DNA from 2 places in the Kitasatospora sp. NPDC004745 genome. Region 1 is predicted to be linked to the other one. Evidence: riboswitches for the same ligand, from Rfam matches in the RefSeq annotation. Region 1 holds a riboswitch; the other holds the start of a gene.
The links. Region 1 has a riboswitch for cobalamin ahead of ACFYUY_RS36440 (iron ABC transporter permease). Riboswitches for the same ligand answer to the same signal wherever they lie in the genome.
Positions count from the first base shown of each region.

Region 2: another riboswitch for cobalamin. It lies ahead of ACFYUY_RS11165 (HoxN/HupN/NixA family nickel/cobalt transporter); the one in region 1 lies ahead of ACFYUY_RS36440 (iron ABC transporter permease).

Region 1 covers NZ_JBIALK010000036.1:67,574-74,576, reverse strand. Annotated here, with positions in the region: gene ACFYUY_RS36455 (CGNR zinc finger domain-containing protein) at 1-114, shown strand, start outside; gene sodX (nickel-type superoxide dismutase maturation protease) at 111-491, opposite strand; gene sodN (superoxide dismutase, Ni) at 753-1,148, shown strand; cobalamin riboswitch at 1,247-1,386, shown strand; gene ACFYUY_RS36440 (iron ABC transporter permease) at 1,563-2,627, shown strand; gene ACFYUY_RS36435 (ABC transporter ATP-binding protein) at 2,627-3,403, shown strand; gene ACFYUY_RS36430 (ABC transporter substrate-binding protein) at 3,412-4,404, shown strand; gene ACFYUY_RS36425 (nuclear transport factor 2 family protein) at 4,504-4,887, shown strand; gene ACFYUY_RS36420 (GNAT family N-acetyltransferase) at 4,898-5,374, shown strand; gene ACFYUY_RS36415 (anti-sigma regulatory factor) at 5,624-6,034, shown strand; gene ACFYUY_RS36410 (RNA polymerase sigma factor SigF) at 6,192-7,003, shown strand, end outside.
Region 2 covers NZ_JBIALK010000004.1:493,875-500,877, forward strand. Annotated here, with positions in the region: gene ACFYUY_RS11160 (aminopeptidase P family protein) at 1-379, opposite strand, end outside; gene ACFYUY_RS11165 (HoxN/HupN/NixA family nickel/cobalt transporter) at 493-1,608, opposite strand; cobalamin riboswitch at 1,640-1,833, opposite strand; gene ACFYUY_RS11170 (metalloregulator ArsR/SmtB family transcription factor) at 1,916-2,299, shown strand; gene ACFYUY_RS11175 (hypothetical protein) at 2,351-4,042, shown strand; gene ACFYUY_RS11180 (hypothetical protein) at 4,070-6,073, opposite strand; gene ACFYUY_RS11185 (DNA-formamidopyrimidine glycosylase family protein) at 6,144-6,953, opposite strand.

The sequences.
Region 1 (7,003 bases):
AACCGCTCCCGCCGCTACTGCTCGGACCGCTGCGCGACCCGCGCCAACGTCGCCGCCTACCGGGCCCGCAAGCGCCAGGAGGCGGAGGCCGCGGCGCCGGGCAACACTCCCTAGCGCGGCTGCGGCGGGTGGACGTCCTCCACCCAGAGGCCCAGCCGGCGGGCCAGGCCCGGGACGGCGGCCAGCCGGCCGCCGAGCAGCAGGCGCTCCAGCCGGCGGCCGGGCGCCAGCCAGGCCGGGCGCGGGCGCACCCGCAGCAGCACCCGGCCGAGCACGAGCTCGTCCGGCACCGGGCCGTAGCTGCGGCTGTCGCTGTCCACCGGCCGGTTGTCGGACAGCAGCCACCAGCCCGCCGGGCGGCGCTCGGCGGCCCGCTTGACCACCAGCAGGTCCTGCTGGAAGGGGTGCCGGAAGAGCACCACCGCGCCCGGGCGGATCGGCGCGCCGTAGCGCACCAGCAGCTGGTCGCCCTCGCGCAGGGTCGGGACCATCGAGGGCCCGGCCACGTCGACCAGCCCGAACGGCAGCGCGCCGCCGCCCCGGGCGCCGCCCCCGGCTTCCGCGCTCCGCGCCACGACTCCTCCTCCCGACCGAACGGTCCCAGTCTGCCGTATGGATCGTCACCCCGTTCGATGTCCGGATTACCCCGGTTCCGGGTCCGCCTTTTGCCCTAGGCCCACCGCCCGATCGCGAAACCCGCAGGGCGGAAGGGTAATCTCGGGCGCGGGAAGACGATCTAAGGAAGGACTCCCATGTTCTCTCGTCTGTTTGCACCGCGCGCCACCGCCCACGCCCACTGCGACCTGCCCTGCGGCGTGTACGACCCGGCGCAGGCCCGGATCGAGGCCGAGTCGGTCAAGGCCACCCAGGAGAAGTACCAGGCCAACGAGGACCCGCACTTCCGCGCCCGCGCCGTCATCATCAAGGAGCAGCGCGCCGAGGCCGTCAAGCACCACATCTCGGTGCTGTGGAGCGACTACTTCAAGGCCCCGCACTTCGAGAAGTACCCGCAGCTGCACGCGCTGATCAACGACACCCTGAAGGCCGCCTCGGCCGCCAAGGCGTCCACCGACCCGGCCACCGGCCAGGCCCTGCTGGACCTGATCGCCGAGGTCGACAAGATCTTCTGGGAGACCAAGCAGGCCTGAGCCTGACGCGTCGCCACCCGACCGCCCCCGTCCGCACCGCCGGACGGGGGCGGTCGTGCGTCCACGGCCGACCCGGCCGGGACCCACCCCGGTAAGGGTTGCCTAGCCTGAGTGGCTGTTATGCTGCCAGGGCGTCCGAGGGGGAAGTCCGGTGTGAGTCCGGCGCTGACCCGCAACGGTGAGCGCGGCCCGCACGGCCGCGCCAGCCCGATCGCCCCCGGCCGCTGACCTCCCGACAACTCGCCGTGGACTGCGAGGGGACGGCGCCGCACGGGCCCGCGCCCGCCCGGCGCCCGCCCCCGCGCGCCCGCGGCCCGAGGCAAGGCGCACAACCCCGGTGAACGAGCGCAGCGAACGGACCGTCAACAGGTGCGCGCGGGCCCACGCCCGTGTGCGGCCCGGCGGGGCCGGCACGTGAGCGGCGCCGCGGCCGCGCCGCCCGCCCGGCGGATACCCGCCCCGCCCCTCGCCCTCGGCCTGGCCGTCGCCCTGCTGCTCTCGCTGGTCTGCGGGGTCGCGCTGGGCGCCGCCGGCCTCGGCCCGGCCCGGGTGCTGCGGCTGCTCGCCGCCGGGCTGACGGGCGGTCGACTGGAGGCCGACGAGGCCGCCGCGTACGCCATCGTCTGGGAGATCCGGCTGCCGCGCACCGTGCTGGCCGCGGTGGTCGGCGCCGGGCTCGCCGCCACCGGGGTCGCCGTGCAGGCCCTGGTGCGCAACGCGCTGGCCGATCCGTTCGTGCTCGGGATCTCCTCCGGCGCGGCCGTCGGCGCCAACGCCGTCCTGCTGCTGGGCGCCTTCGCCTCGCTCGGGGTGTGGGCGATCTCGGCCTCCGCCTTCGGCACCGCGCTGCTCGCCATGGTGCTGGTCTACCTGGCCGCCCGGACCGCCCACGGACTCACCCCGCTGCGCCTGGTGCTCACCGGCACCGCGCTCTCCTACGGCTTCTCCGCCGCCACCGCGCTGATGGTCTTCGCCGCCGCCCGCGGCGAGGCCGCCCGGGACGCCATGATGTGGCTGCTCGGCAACCTCGGCGGCGCCACCTGGGGATCCGTCCCGATCGTCGCCGCCACCGTGCTCGCCGGCCTGGTCCACCTGCACTGCTCCGCGGGCCGGCTGGACGCGCTCGCCATGGGTGACGAGACGGCCGCCTCGCTCGGCGTGGACCCGGACCGGCTGCGCCGCGAGCTGTTCGTGGTGACCGCCGCCGTCACCGGCACGGTGGTCGCGGTCAGCGGGGCGATCGGCTTCGTCGGGCTGATGGTCCCGCACCTGGCCCGGATGCTGGTCGGGGCCGGCCACCGCCGGGTGCTGCTGGTCGCGCCGGTGGCGGGTGCGCTGCTGCTGGTCTGGGTGGACATCGTCTCGCGGACCCTGCTGGCGCCCGCAGAACTGCCCGTCGGGGTCGGCACCGCGGTGCTCGGCGTGCCCTGCTTCCTGTTCCTGATGCGCCGCCGCGGCCACGCCCTCGGGGGGCGCTGATGGACCTCTCCCTCGACCGGGTCTCGGTCGACCTGGCCGGTGCCCGGCTGGTCCACGACGTCGTGCTGAAGGCCGCCGCCGGGCAGGTGGTCGGTCTGGTGGGGCCGAACGGCAGCGGCAAGTCGACCCTGCTGCGCTGCGTCTACCGGGCGCTGCGGCCCGCCGCCGGGGCCGTCCTGCTGGACGGCGCCGAGCTGCACTCGCTCCCCGCCCGCGAGGCCGCCCGGCGGGTGGCCGCGCTGCCGCAGGAGCACTCCGCCGAGTTCGACTTCACCGTCGCCGAGGTGGTCGCGATGGGCCGGCTGCCGCACCGGAGCGGGCTGGGCGGGCCGGGCCCGGACGACCGCGCGCGCTGCGCGCGGGCGCTGCGCCGGGTCGGCGCCGAGCACCTGGCCGGACGGGGCTTCCCGAGCCTGTCCGGCGGCGAGAAGCAGCGGGTGCTGATCGCCCGCGCGCTGGTCCAGGACCCGCGGCTGCTGGTGCTCGACGAACCCACCAACCACCTGGACATCGCCCACCAGTTGGACGTGCTGGCGCTGGTCCGGGAGGCCGGGCCGACGGTGCTCACCGCCCTGCACGACCTCAACCTGGCGGCCGGCCACTGCGACCTGCTGTACGTGCTGCGGGCCGGCCGGATCGTCGCCTCCGGGCCGCCCGCCGAGGTGCTCCGGCCCGACCTGCTGGCCGAGGTGTTCGGCGTCCGGGCCACCCCCGTCCGGCACCCGGTGACCGGCGCCCTCCAGCTGCTCTTCGACCGTGTCCACCCCACCCGCTAGGAACCCGCTTGCGCACCAAGGCCGTTGCCTCCGCCGCCCTGCTCGCCCTCGGACTCACCGCCTGCGGCGCGGAGATCGCCCCCGGCGACGCCGCCGCCGGCTCCGCCCACTACCCGGTGACCGTGCAGAACTGCGGCACCGCGCTCACCTTCGACCGCAAGCCCGCCCGGGCGGTCACCAACGACGTCGGCATCACCGAGCTGATGCTCGCCCTCGGCCTCGCCGACCGGATGGCCGGCTACGTGATGCCCGACGACAAGGGCCGGGTCGACCAGGTCGCCTGGAAGGACGGCTACCAGCGGACCGCGTGGCTCTCCAGGAAGGAGATCACCAAGGAGATCGTGCTGGACGCCCGGGCCGACCTGGTCTTCGCCGGCTGGCACTACGGCTTCGACGAGGGGAGCGGCTTCACCCCGCAGGCGCTGAAGGACCTCGGCATCGGCTCGTACGTGCTCAGCGAGTCCTGCCGCAGCGGCCGGGGCCCCGAGCGCGGGGTGATGTCCCCGCTGGACGCGCTCTACACCGACCTGGCCAACCTGGGCGAGGTCTTCGACGTCCGGGACCGCGCCGACCGGCTGATCGCCGACTTCCGGGCGCAGGTGGCCGCCGTGCCTGAGCCCGCGCACCGGCCGTCCGTCTTCCTGTACGACAGCGGGAAGGACAAGCCGTACACCGCCGGGAGGTTCGCCGCGCCCCAGGAGATCATCGCCAGGGCCGGCGGGACCAACGTGACGGGCGACCTCGCCGACAGCTGGACCACCGTCGGATGGGAGAGCGTCGTCGAGCGCGATCCCGAGGTGATCGTGATCAACAACTACGGGGAGACCGGCGCCGAGGCCAAGCGCGCCTTCCTGAAGTCCTTCCCGCCGCTCGCCGGCGTCTCGGCGGTCCGGAACGACCGGATCTTCGTCCTGGACTACGTCGACCTGGTGGAGAGCCCGCGCAACCCGGCCGCGATCACCGCACTGGCCGCCTACCTGCGCACCGTCCCCGCCCGCTGACCGGCCCGGATCCCGCTCCCCCGGCGGGCCCGCCGGCCCGGCCCGCCGGGCGTACGCTCGGAGGTGCGAGCCGACGGACCCGACCGGAGGAGCGAGATCATGACCACCACGGCGGCGCCGTCCGCCTTCGACACCCGTGCGCTGCGCGAGGGCATCGAGCGCAGCGACCCCGCGGCCCTGCTGGCCCTGTACGCGGACGACGCGGAACTGCGCGTGGTCGACCGCAAGACCCAGCCCAGCCACCCCCTGGTGATGCACGGGCGGGACGAGATCGCCGCCATGCTGAACGAGGTCTACAGCCGCGAGCCCACCCACACCCTCGAACAGGTGGTGGTCCAGGGCGAGCACGTCGCCTTCATGGAGTCCTGCCGCTACCCCGACGGCGTGCGGGTGCTGATGACCTCCATGGCCGACCTGCGGGACGGCAGGATCGTCGACCAGACCTCGATCCAGGCCTGGGACGAGACCGGGCCCGCCCAGTAGGCTCGTCGGCATGATCCGCACCGCCGTCGCCACCGACGTCCCCGTCATCCACGCCATGGTCCGCGAACTCGCCGAGTACGAGAAGGAACCGCACGCGGCGGTGGCCACCGAGGAGCAGCTGCACGACGCTCTGTTCGGTGCCAGTCCCGCGCTCTTCGGCCTGGTCGCCGAGGACGAGGCCACCGGCGAGCCGGTCGGCTTCGCCGTCTGGTTCCTCAACTTCTCGACCTGGCGCGGCACCCACGGGATCTACCTGGAGGACCTCTACGTCCGCCCGGAGGCCCGCGGCGGCGGCCACGGCAAGGCCCTGCTGCTGGAGCTGGCGCGGATCGCCGTCGAGCGCGGCTACGCGCGGATGGAGTGGTCGGTCCTCGACTGGAACGAGCCCTCGATCAACTTCTACAAGTCGCTCGGCGCCGTCCCGATGGACGACTGGAGCATCTTCCGGCTCACCGGCGAGGCGCTCACCGCCGCCGGGAGCCGCTGAACGGTCCGCCCGAACCCCTGCCACCCTGCGTCGCGATGGCTTACCATGAGTGACTCCCGAGCCCCGGACGGCGTGCGGAAAGCGGTAAGGTCTCAGGCGGATACGCGGCGTCCGGCCGCCCTGCGAGGGGTATGACCGGTACGTACCGCACCACCCCTCTGGACAGTTGGGGCGAAGCAGTTGAGCCAAGCAACAGACAGTGCCGCGGCCACCGGCCCGGAAGCACAGCGCGTCACCCAGGAGGTGAGGGTGTCCCAGATCGACGGCGAGCCCGGAGTGCAGGACTTCGTGGAGGTCCGGCTGCCCGCGGCAGGGGCCTACCTCTCGGTCCTGCGAACAGCGACGGCCGGCCTGGCGGCGCGGCTCGACTTCACCCTCGACGAGATCGAGGACCTTCGGATCGCGGTCGACGAGGCCTGCGCCATCCTGCTCCAGCAGGCGGTGCCCGGTTCCGTCCTGTCCTGCGAGTTCCGGCTGGTCGGCGACTCGCTGAAGGTGACGGTCGCCGCCCCGACCACGGACGGCAAGGCGCCCGAACGCGACACCTTCGCCTGGACGGTGCTCTCCGCACTGGCCGGCGAGGTGGACTCCTCGGTCGCCGAGGACAAGACCGTGTCGATCAGCCTGCACAAGAAGCGCGGCGGCCCCGCCGCCCACTAGACGGGCGTCGAGCAGCACCGCGCGAAGGGCCGTCCGTCCGCCCCCGATCCGGGGCCGGGCGGGCGGCGCCCGGTACCGCCCCCCAGCGGTACGACCAACGAGAAGATGCCGGGGCCAACGGGCCCCGGTGCTCCCGGAACGGAACGGGGGAATGGCCGTGAGTGATCTGGACCGTACCGGCCTCGCGACGGCGGGCCCTGCCGTACCGACCCAGGCGAGCGTTCCCGGCCTCGCCGCCAACGACGATGCGCACCCGAAGGACGCCCACCGGATGAGCCACCCGACCGAGCCGACGTCTGATCCGACGCCCGCCTCGCCGACCCCGCCCGAGCCGGCGGACGAGGCGGGGGACCTGCGGGGCGCGGTGCCCACCCAGGGCCCGCACCGCACGGGCGCGCCGGACCGGGAGGCGGCCCGCGCGCTGTTCGTCCGGCTGTCGGCGCTGCCCGAGGGCTCCCCGGAGCGCGTCGAGCTGCGCAACCAGCTGGTGCGGATGCACATCCCGCTGGTCGAGCACCTGGCCCGGCGGTTCCGCAACCGGGGCGAGCCGCTGGACGACCTCACCCAGGTCGCCACCATCGGCCTGATCAAGTCGGTGGACCGCTTCGACCACGAGCGCGGGGTCGAGTTCTCCACCTACGCGACGCCGACCATCGTCGGCGAGATCAAGCGGCACTTCCGCGACAAGGGCTGGGCGGTCCGGGTGCCGCGCCGGCTGCAGGAGCTGCGGCTGTCGCTCACCACGGCGACCAGCGAGCTCTCCCAGCGGCACGGCCGCTCCCCCACGGTGCACGAGCTCGCCGAGCACCTGGGCATCTCCGAGGAGGACGTCCTGGAGGGTCTGGAGTCCGCCAACGCGTACTCCACGCTGTCCCTGGACGTCCCGGACAGCGACGACGAGTCGCCGGCCGTGGCGGACACCCTGGGCGCCACCGACGAGGCCCTGGAGGGCGTCGAGTACCGCGAGTC
Region 2 (7,003 bases), on a different contig from region 1:
CGGCCAGCCGGGCACCGCCGGACAGGCCGGCCACCGACCGGTGCCGGCTGACGGTCAGGTCGTGCTCCTCCACCGCCAGCGCCGCCAGCCTGAGCCGCGCCGCGGCCTCGGCCGCCGCCAGGGCGGTGTCCGCCCCGGCCGGCACCGGCACCTGGGTGACGTCCGGGGCGATCAGGTGCTCCCCGGTGTCGTCCGGCGGCAGGTCGTCCGGCAGCGCCAGCAGTGCACGGTCCCTGGTGAGCAGCAGCGTCGCCCCGCAGGGCGCGCAGCCGGTCAGATACCGCACGTTCGCCGCCCGGGTGATCAGCGCCGCATCGGCCCCGGCCGCACTGCAGTGCTCCCTCACCCGCTCCCGCCGACCCGCGTACGCATCAGACATGCGTCGAGCCTACGAAGCCGCACCCCGTTCCGCCCGCCGAGCACTCCCGAGGGGGCACGTCGCCGCTGCCCGCACGCCCCGGCTCGCACCCCGGGCCGACCGGTACGGGGCTGTCACTGCTCGGACGGCTGCCAGCGCTGCTCGACCCCGGCCAGCTTCCAGTAGCCGATCGCCGCGGCCCAGACCACCACGAAGAGCCCGGCGATCGCGTACCCGACGTTGTCCAGCGAGATGTCCGCGATCCAGCCGCTCACCGGGTCGGTCAGGTCGAGCTTCTCGTGCAGCACGCCGACCAGTTCGATCGTGCCGATGACGAAGGCCACCGCGATCGACAGCCCCGTGATCGTCAGGTTGTAGTACACCTTGCGCACCGGGTTGGAGAAGGCCCACTGGTACGCGAAGTTCATGAACGTCCCGTCCAGCGTGTCGAACAGGCTCATCCCGGCCGCGAAGAGCAGCGGCAGGCAGACGATCGCGTACCAGGGCAGCCCGGCCGCCGCGCCCGAGCCCGCCATCACCATCAGGGTGACCTCGGTCGCGGTGTCGAAGCCCAGGCCCAGCACCATGCCCACCGGGAACATCTGCCCCGGCCGGGTGATCGACCGCGTCGCCCGGTTCAGCACCCTCGCCAGGAAGCCGCGCGAGTTCAGGTGCTCCTCCAGCTGCGCCTCGTCGTACTTCCCGGCCCGCATCGCCCGGAACACCTTGAGGATGCCCACCAGCGCCGCCAGGTTGAGCGCGCCGATCAGGTACAGGAACGCGCCGGAGGCCGTCGTGCCGACCATCCCCAGCCACTGGTGGGTCGTCGACTCGTCGTCCATCAGGGTGTTGGCCAGCTGGGCGCCGCCCGCCACCAGGGCGGCCATGATGACCACCATCGAGGAGTGCCCGAGGGCGAACCAGAAGCCCACCGACACCGGGCGCTTGCCGTCCGCCATCAGCTTGCGGGTGGTGTTGTCGATCACCGCGATGTGGTCGGCGTCGAAGGCGTGCCGCATGCCGAGGGTGTACGCGGTGATGCCCAGGCCCACCCCGAAGACCTGGGTACCGACCGCGTAGTTGTGGGGCGCGACCAGGAAGAACAGCGTCCCGAACGCGACGACGTGCATGGCCAGGATCACGCCCATCAGTCCGGCCGTGCGGACGGTGTCCTCGCGCTTCCAGCGGAACGTCGGCAGTGCGGACGGCGTCGCCGGCGCCCCGGGGTCGGCGGTTTCGGGCAGGGTCATACGCGGATCACGCTCCAGCACCTCGTGGAAAGACTTCGTGAGATGCCGTGGCCGGTCTCCTGGCTTACGGGGCACCCGTACCCGCCTTCCCAGACGCGCGAAGCGCCCAGTGGCGTCGTGGATACGGACGACTCCCCCCGATCACAGTGGCGAGGGCCGCTCCGGACTGGGACCCCTGAGGGTCCGTCACCGGTCTTCCCGAGCACCACGGCGGGCAACACCGTAGGGGGCCCGGCTCCACCCATGCAAGGCTGCGCACCTGCGCAGGTGTCCAGGATCACAGGCCCCGGCCTGCGAGAATGTCCACATGCATCTCGTACCGGCCGACCGCGCGGACCACCGCACCATCGACGGACACCGGGTCTGCGAGGCCATCGCCGCCATCGGCGACACCGCGCACGTCCGCACCTGGGCCGAGCGGTTCTCCCTGCTCGCCGACCCGGGCCGGCTCGCCCTCCTGCTCGCCCTGCACCGCGCCGGCCCGCTCGCCGTGACCGACCTCGCCGTCGCCACCGGTATGCGCGACCCCGCCGTCTCCCAGGCCCTCCGACTGCTCCGCACCGCCGGCGTGGTCACCGGCGACCGCGACGGACGCGTCGTGCGCTACCGGCTCGTCGACGACGCCCTGCGCCCCCTCCTCGACCCCTGCGCCGCCGCCGACCACCACGAACCCACCGCTGCCACCGGCTGACCCGCCCCGGACGGACCCGCCGGAGCGGGGCCGGATGAGTACGATCTTCGTGTGCTGAACCGCCTGCGGCGCCGGCCCCGGCCCTGGCCCGACGAAGACCGCTGGGAGACCTGGCCCGTCCGGGCCCGCGTCCTCGCGGTCGCCCGCACGCTCACCTCGGCCACCCGGGTGCTCGACGTGCTCACCCTGCTCGTCCGCCCGCAGCTCGGCGTCCGGTGCTACCTCACCGTCAACCCGGGCTCGGCGTTCACGGCGGGCCTCGGCCCCTACCTGGCCGACCAGCAACCCGCCGTCACGGTCATCCCGTGGGAGGAGGCCGTCCGGTACGAGTTCGACCTCGCGGTGTCCTGCGCGGTCCACGCCTCCATGCACCGGCTGCGCGCCCCGCTCGTCGTCCTCCCCCACGGCGCCGGCTACAACCGCCTGGTCGCCGAGTCCACCGGGGACGGGGTCAGTGCCGCCGGCCTGTCCCGTCAGGAGCTCACCCACCGGGGGCGGGTCTTCCCCGCGGTCATCGGGCTGTCCCACGAGGAGCAGTTCGAGCGGCTGGCGGCCACCTGCCCCGAGGCGCTGCCGCACGCACGGGAGGTCGGCGACCTCACCTTCGCCAGGATGCTGGCCAGCCGCGGCCGGCGGGACGCCTACCGCGCCGCCCTCGGGGCCGTCGACGGCCGGCGCCTCGTCGTCGTCACCTCCACCTGGAGCAGGCACTCCCTGGCGGCGCACTGCCTCGACCTGCCGCGCCGGCTGGTCACCGCGCTCCCCGCCGACGAGTACGCCGTGGCCGTGGTCCTGCACCCCAACGTCTGGGACCGGCACGACCCCGAACTGCTGCTGGCCACGGCCCGGGGCTCCGGCCTCAGGCTGATCCCCCCGCACCAGGGCTGGCAGACCGCCCTGGTCGCCGCCGACCTGCTGATCGGCGACCACGGATCGGTCTCCTTCTACGGCGCGGCACTGGACCGCCCCACCCTGCTGGTGGCCACCGGCGCCGCCGAACTCGACCCGGGGTCCCCCACCTACGCCTTCGGCCAGGCGGCGCCCGCGCTCGACCCGGACGGCGACCTGCACGCCCAGCTCGAAGCGGCCGTCGCGACGTACGACCCGGAGCTGCTGCGCCCCGTCACCGACCGCTCCCTCGGCCAGCGCGACCGGGCCGTCCCGGCCCTGGCCCCCGTCCTGTTCGGCTTCCTGGCGGACAAGGTCGACGACCTCACCACCCCCACCGCCCTGCCGCCCTACCCGGCCCCGGTACCGCTCCCGGCGGAGCGGCCGACCGCCTACGACGTCGAGGGCGAGTGCGCGGACGGCGAGGTCTCGGTACGCCGGTACCCGATCGACCCGCAGGGCCACCCCCGGGGCTTCTTCGCCCTGGACGCCGCCGAGACCACGGTGGAACTGCGCTCCGTGGCCGAGGTCCTGGCCAGGACGGAGGTCGACGCCGAGGAGCCGGCCGGGCGCTGGATCGTCGAGGCCGCCGACGGGATCCCCGGCCTCGCCGTGACGGTGGCCGCCCTCGCCCGGGACCGCTGCGCGCTCCGGCTGCGCACCGGCGAGCTCCTGGAGGCACGCGCCGAGGCCCCGTGGGCCGGCGCCGAGCCCCGGCTCGACCCGCTGCTGCTCGGCGCGGCCGTCGCGCTCTGGCTCGCCGAGGGCGGCGCCCCCGGCACCCTGCCCGACCACGGCCTCACCATCCGCACCGGCCGCCACCGCACCCGGGTGGCCTTCACCCCGCCGCCCTGAGGCCTTTCCTCCGGCACGGTGACGGTTTCAGCCCTTCAGCTCCTCCAGCCGGCCCCGCGCCCGCTCGGCGAGTGCCGCGTCGCCCAGCTCCTCCGCGAGCGCGGTGAGCAGGGTGAAGGCCTCGGCCTCCTTGGCCCGCTGGCCGAGTTCGCGAGCCCGCCGCGCGCAGTCCTCGGCGGCCCGGACGGCGAGGTCAAGCCGCCCCAGCGCGCGCTGGGCCCGGGCCCGGACCAGCGGCAGCCGCATCAGCATCGGGTCGCCGGTCTCCTCCGCCCGCGCCGTCGCCTCGTCCAGGACGTCCAGCGCCTCCGCCGCGCGCCCGGCCGCGACCAGCGCCTGGGCGACGTTGTAGCTCTGCACCACCACGCCGTGCGGATCGGTGCGGTTGTCCTCCAGGGCCAGCCGGAACAGCTCCACCGCCTGCTCCGGGCGCCCGTCGGCCAGGCAGAGCAGCCCGTGCGTCTCGTGCAGCACACCGCTCAGCTGCGGCTCCCCGACCAGCGGCAGCTGCTCCGAGGCCAGCGCCAGCTGCTCGGCCGCGCGGGGGAAGTCCCCGAGCTCGTAGTGGGCGCGGGCCAGCTGGTTGCGCATCCGGATCACCGCGTCCGGGCGGTTGTCCCACTGCGCCGACTCGACGCCGAGCCGGTGCGTCTCGATCCAGTCCCCGTAGTTCTTGCCGCTGTGGTAGAGCGCCCAGAGCGATTCGCACAGCCGCCACACCTCACCGTGCCAGCCCTGTTCGGCCGCCGCCCGCACCGCCTCCCGAAGGTCGGCCCGTTCGGCCCGGAGCCACTCCAGCGCCTCCGCCTTGGAGGCGAACTCCCGCCCCGGGGCGTCGGGGGGCTCCTGGAGCCGGAACCGCTCCCCGAGCACCAGCGCGTCGGCCGCGGCGGCCCGGGCCCGGTAGTAGGCGACCGCGCGGGCCAGCAGGCCGGTGCGGTCGGGGAGTTCACCGGCCGTGCGGCGGGCGTGCAGGCGCACCAGGTCGTGTGCGCGGAACCGCTGCCCCGGCCCCGGGTCCACCACCTCGTCCAGCAGGTGGGCCGCGCGCAGTTCGCTCAGCCCGTCCCGGACGCGCTCGACGCCGGCCGCCTCCGCCAGCTCGGCGGAGACGAACGGCCCGGGGGCGGTACCGACCAGCCGGTACAGCGCCCGGGCCGGCCCGGAGAGCCGCCCGTACACCTGGTCGAGCATCCGGTCGACCCCGCCCTCCTCGTTGCTCAACGAGGCCAACCTCCGCTCCGAGTCAGCGAGTTCGGCCACCACCTGGTCGACGTCGAGCTCGTCGTGGTCGACCAGCTGGAAGCCCACGGCGTTCAGTGCCAGCGGCAGTCCGCCGCAGAGTCCGACCAGCTCGTCCAGCTCCCGGTCGGTGCCCCGGTCGGGCCCGAGCCAGCGGCGCACCAGCTCCGCACCGGCCGGGGCGCTCAGCGGGTCCAGCCGCCGCACCTCGGCGCCGTCGAGGACCAGACCGGGCAGGCGTCGCCGCCCCGCGACCACGACGAGCCCGTCGGACGGCAGCAGCGTGCGGACCTCCCCCGCCTGCTCGACGTTGTCCAGGAACACCAGGACGCGCTTGCCGGTCGTCACCGTCCGGTACGCCGCGGCCCGCTCGGCCAGGGTGGCCGGCACCTCGGCCCCGAAGGCGCGCAGGAACCCGGCCAGCACCTCACCGAGGTCGACCCCGCCGAGGTGGCGGTAGGCCGCGAGGTCCGCGTAGAGGTCGCCGTCCGGGAGGTGCGCGCGGTGCGCCGCGACGAACTGGGAGATCAGTTCCGTCTTCCCCACGCCGCCGAGGCCGGTGAACGCCACCACCGCCGGACCGTTCTCGTCGAGCCGGCCGAGCGCCCGGACCAGGGCGGCGAGTTCACCCTCCCGGTTGACGAAGGTGGGCCGCGGTCTGCGGACCTGACGGGGCGTACCGGGCGGCGGCGGGCCCTGGTGCAGGTGCACCGCCCCGATGCTCTGGGCCTGCACCACGTGGCCCCCCACCGTCCCCGAGACGGTGTTGGCCACCTCCCGCCGCTCCATCCGCCTGCTCCCTCCGGCCGGTCGGCCCCAGCCTACGGGCTGGGCTCCCGGCCGGGGCGTGATCGGCCGGTCAGGTCGTCTGGCAGGTGGGGCACCAGAAGAGGTTGCGGGAGGCGTGCTGCTCGGTGCGGACGTCGGTGCCGCAGACCAGGCAGGGCATCGCGGCGCGGCGGTACACGTAGACCTCGCCGCCGTGGTCGTCGACGCGCGGCGGGCGGCCCATCGCCTCGGGGGTGTGCTCGGGGCGGACGGTGTCGATCCGGCCGGCGCCGACGCCCTCGCGCATCAGGGCGACCAGGTCGGCCCAGACGGCGTCCCATTCGGCGCGGGTGAGGTCGCGGCCGGCCCGGTGGGGGTTGATGCCGTGCCGGAACAGCACCTCGGCCCGGTAGACGTTGCCGACCCCGGCCAGCACCTTCTGGTCCATCAACAGGGCGGCGACGGTCGTCCGGCTGGCCGACACCCGGCGCCAGGCGGCCTCCGGGTCGGCGTCGGCGCGCAGCGGGTCGGGGCCGAGGCGGGCGGCGACGCCGGCCTTCTCGGCGCCGGTGACCAGGGCGCAGGTGTTGGGGCCGCGCAGGTCGGCGTAGCCCTCGTCGTTGGCCAGCCGGAGCCTCACCAGGCCGACGGGTTCGGGGGCGGGGCCGGTGGCGAAGGTGAAGCCGCCGTAGAGGCCGAGGTGGACGTGCACCCAGGCGCCCTCCTCGAAGCCGAGGAAGAGGTGCTTGCCCGTCGCCTCGGCCGCGGTGAGCAGCTGCCCGTCGATGCTCTTGGCCTCGTCGGCGAACCGGCCCTGCGGGCTGGAGACCTCGACCGGTCGGCCGCCGAAGGCGCGCAGGTTCTCGGCGGCGAGGCGGTGGATGATGTGGCCTTCGGGCACGGGCGTCAGCTCCCCCGGGTGGTTCGACAGGCTGGTGGGCCCCGGTGGGC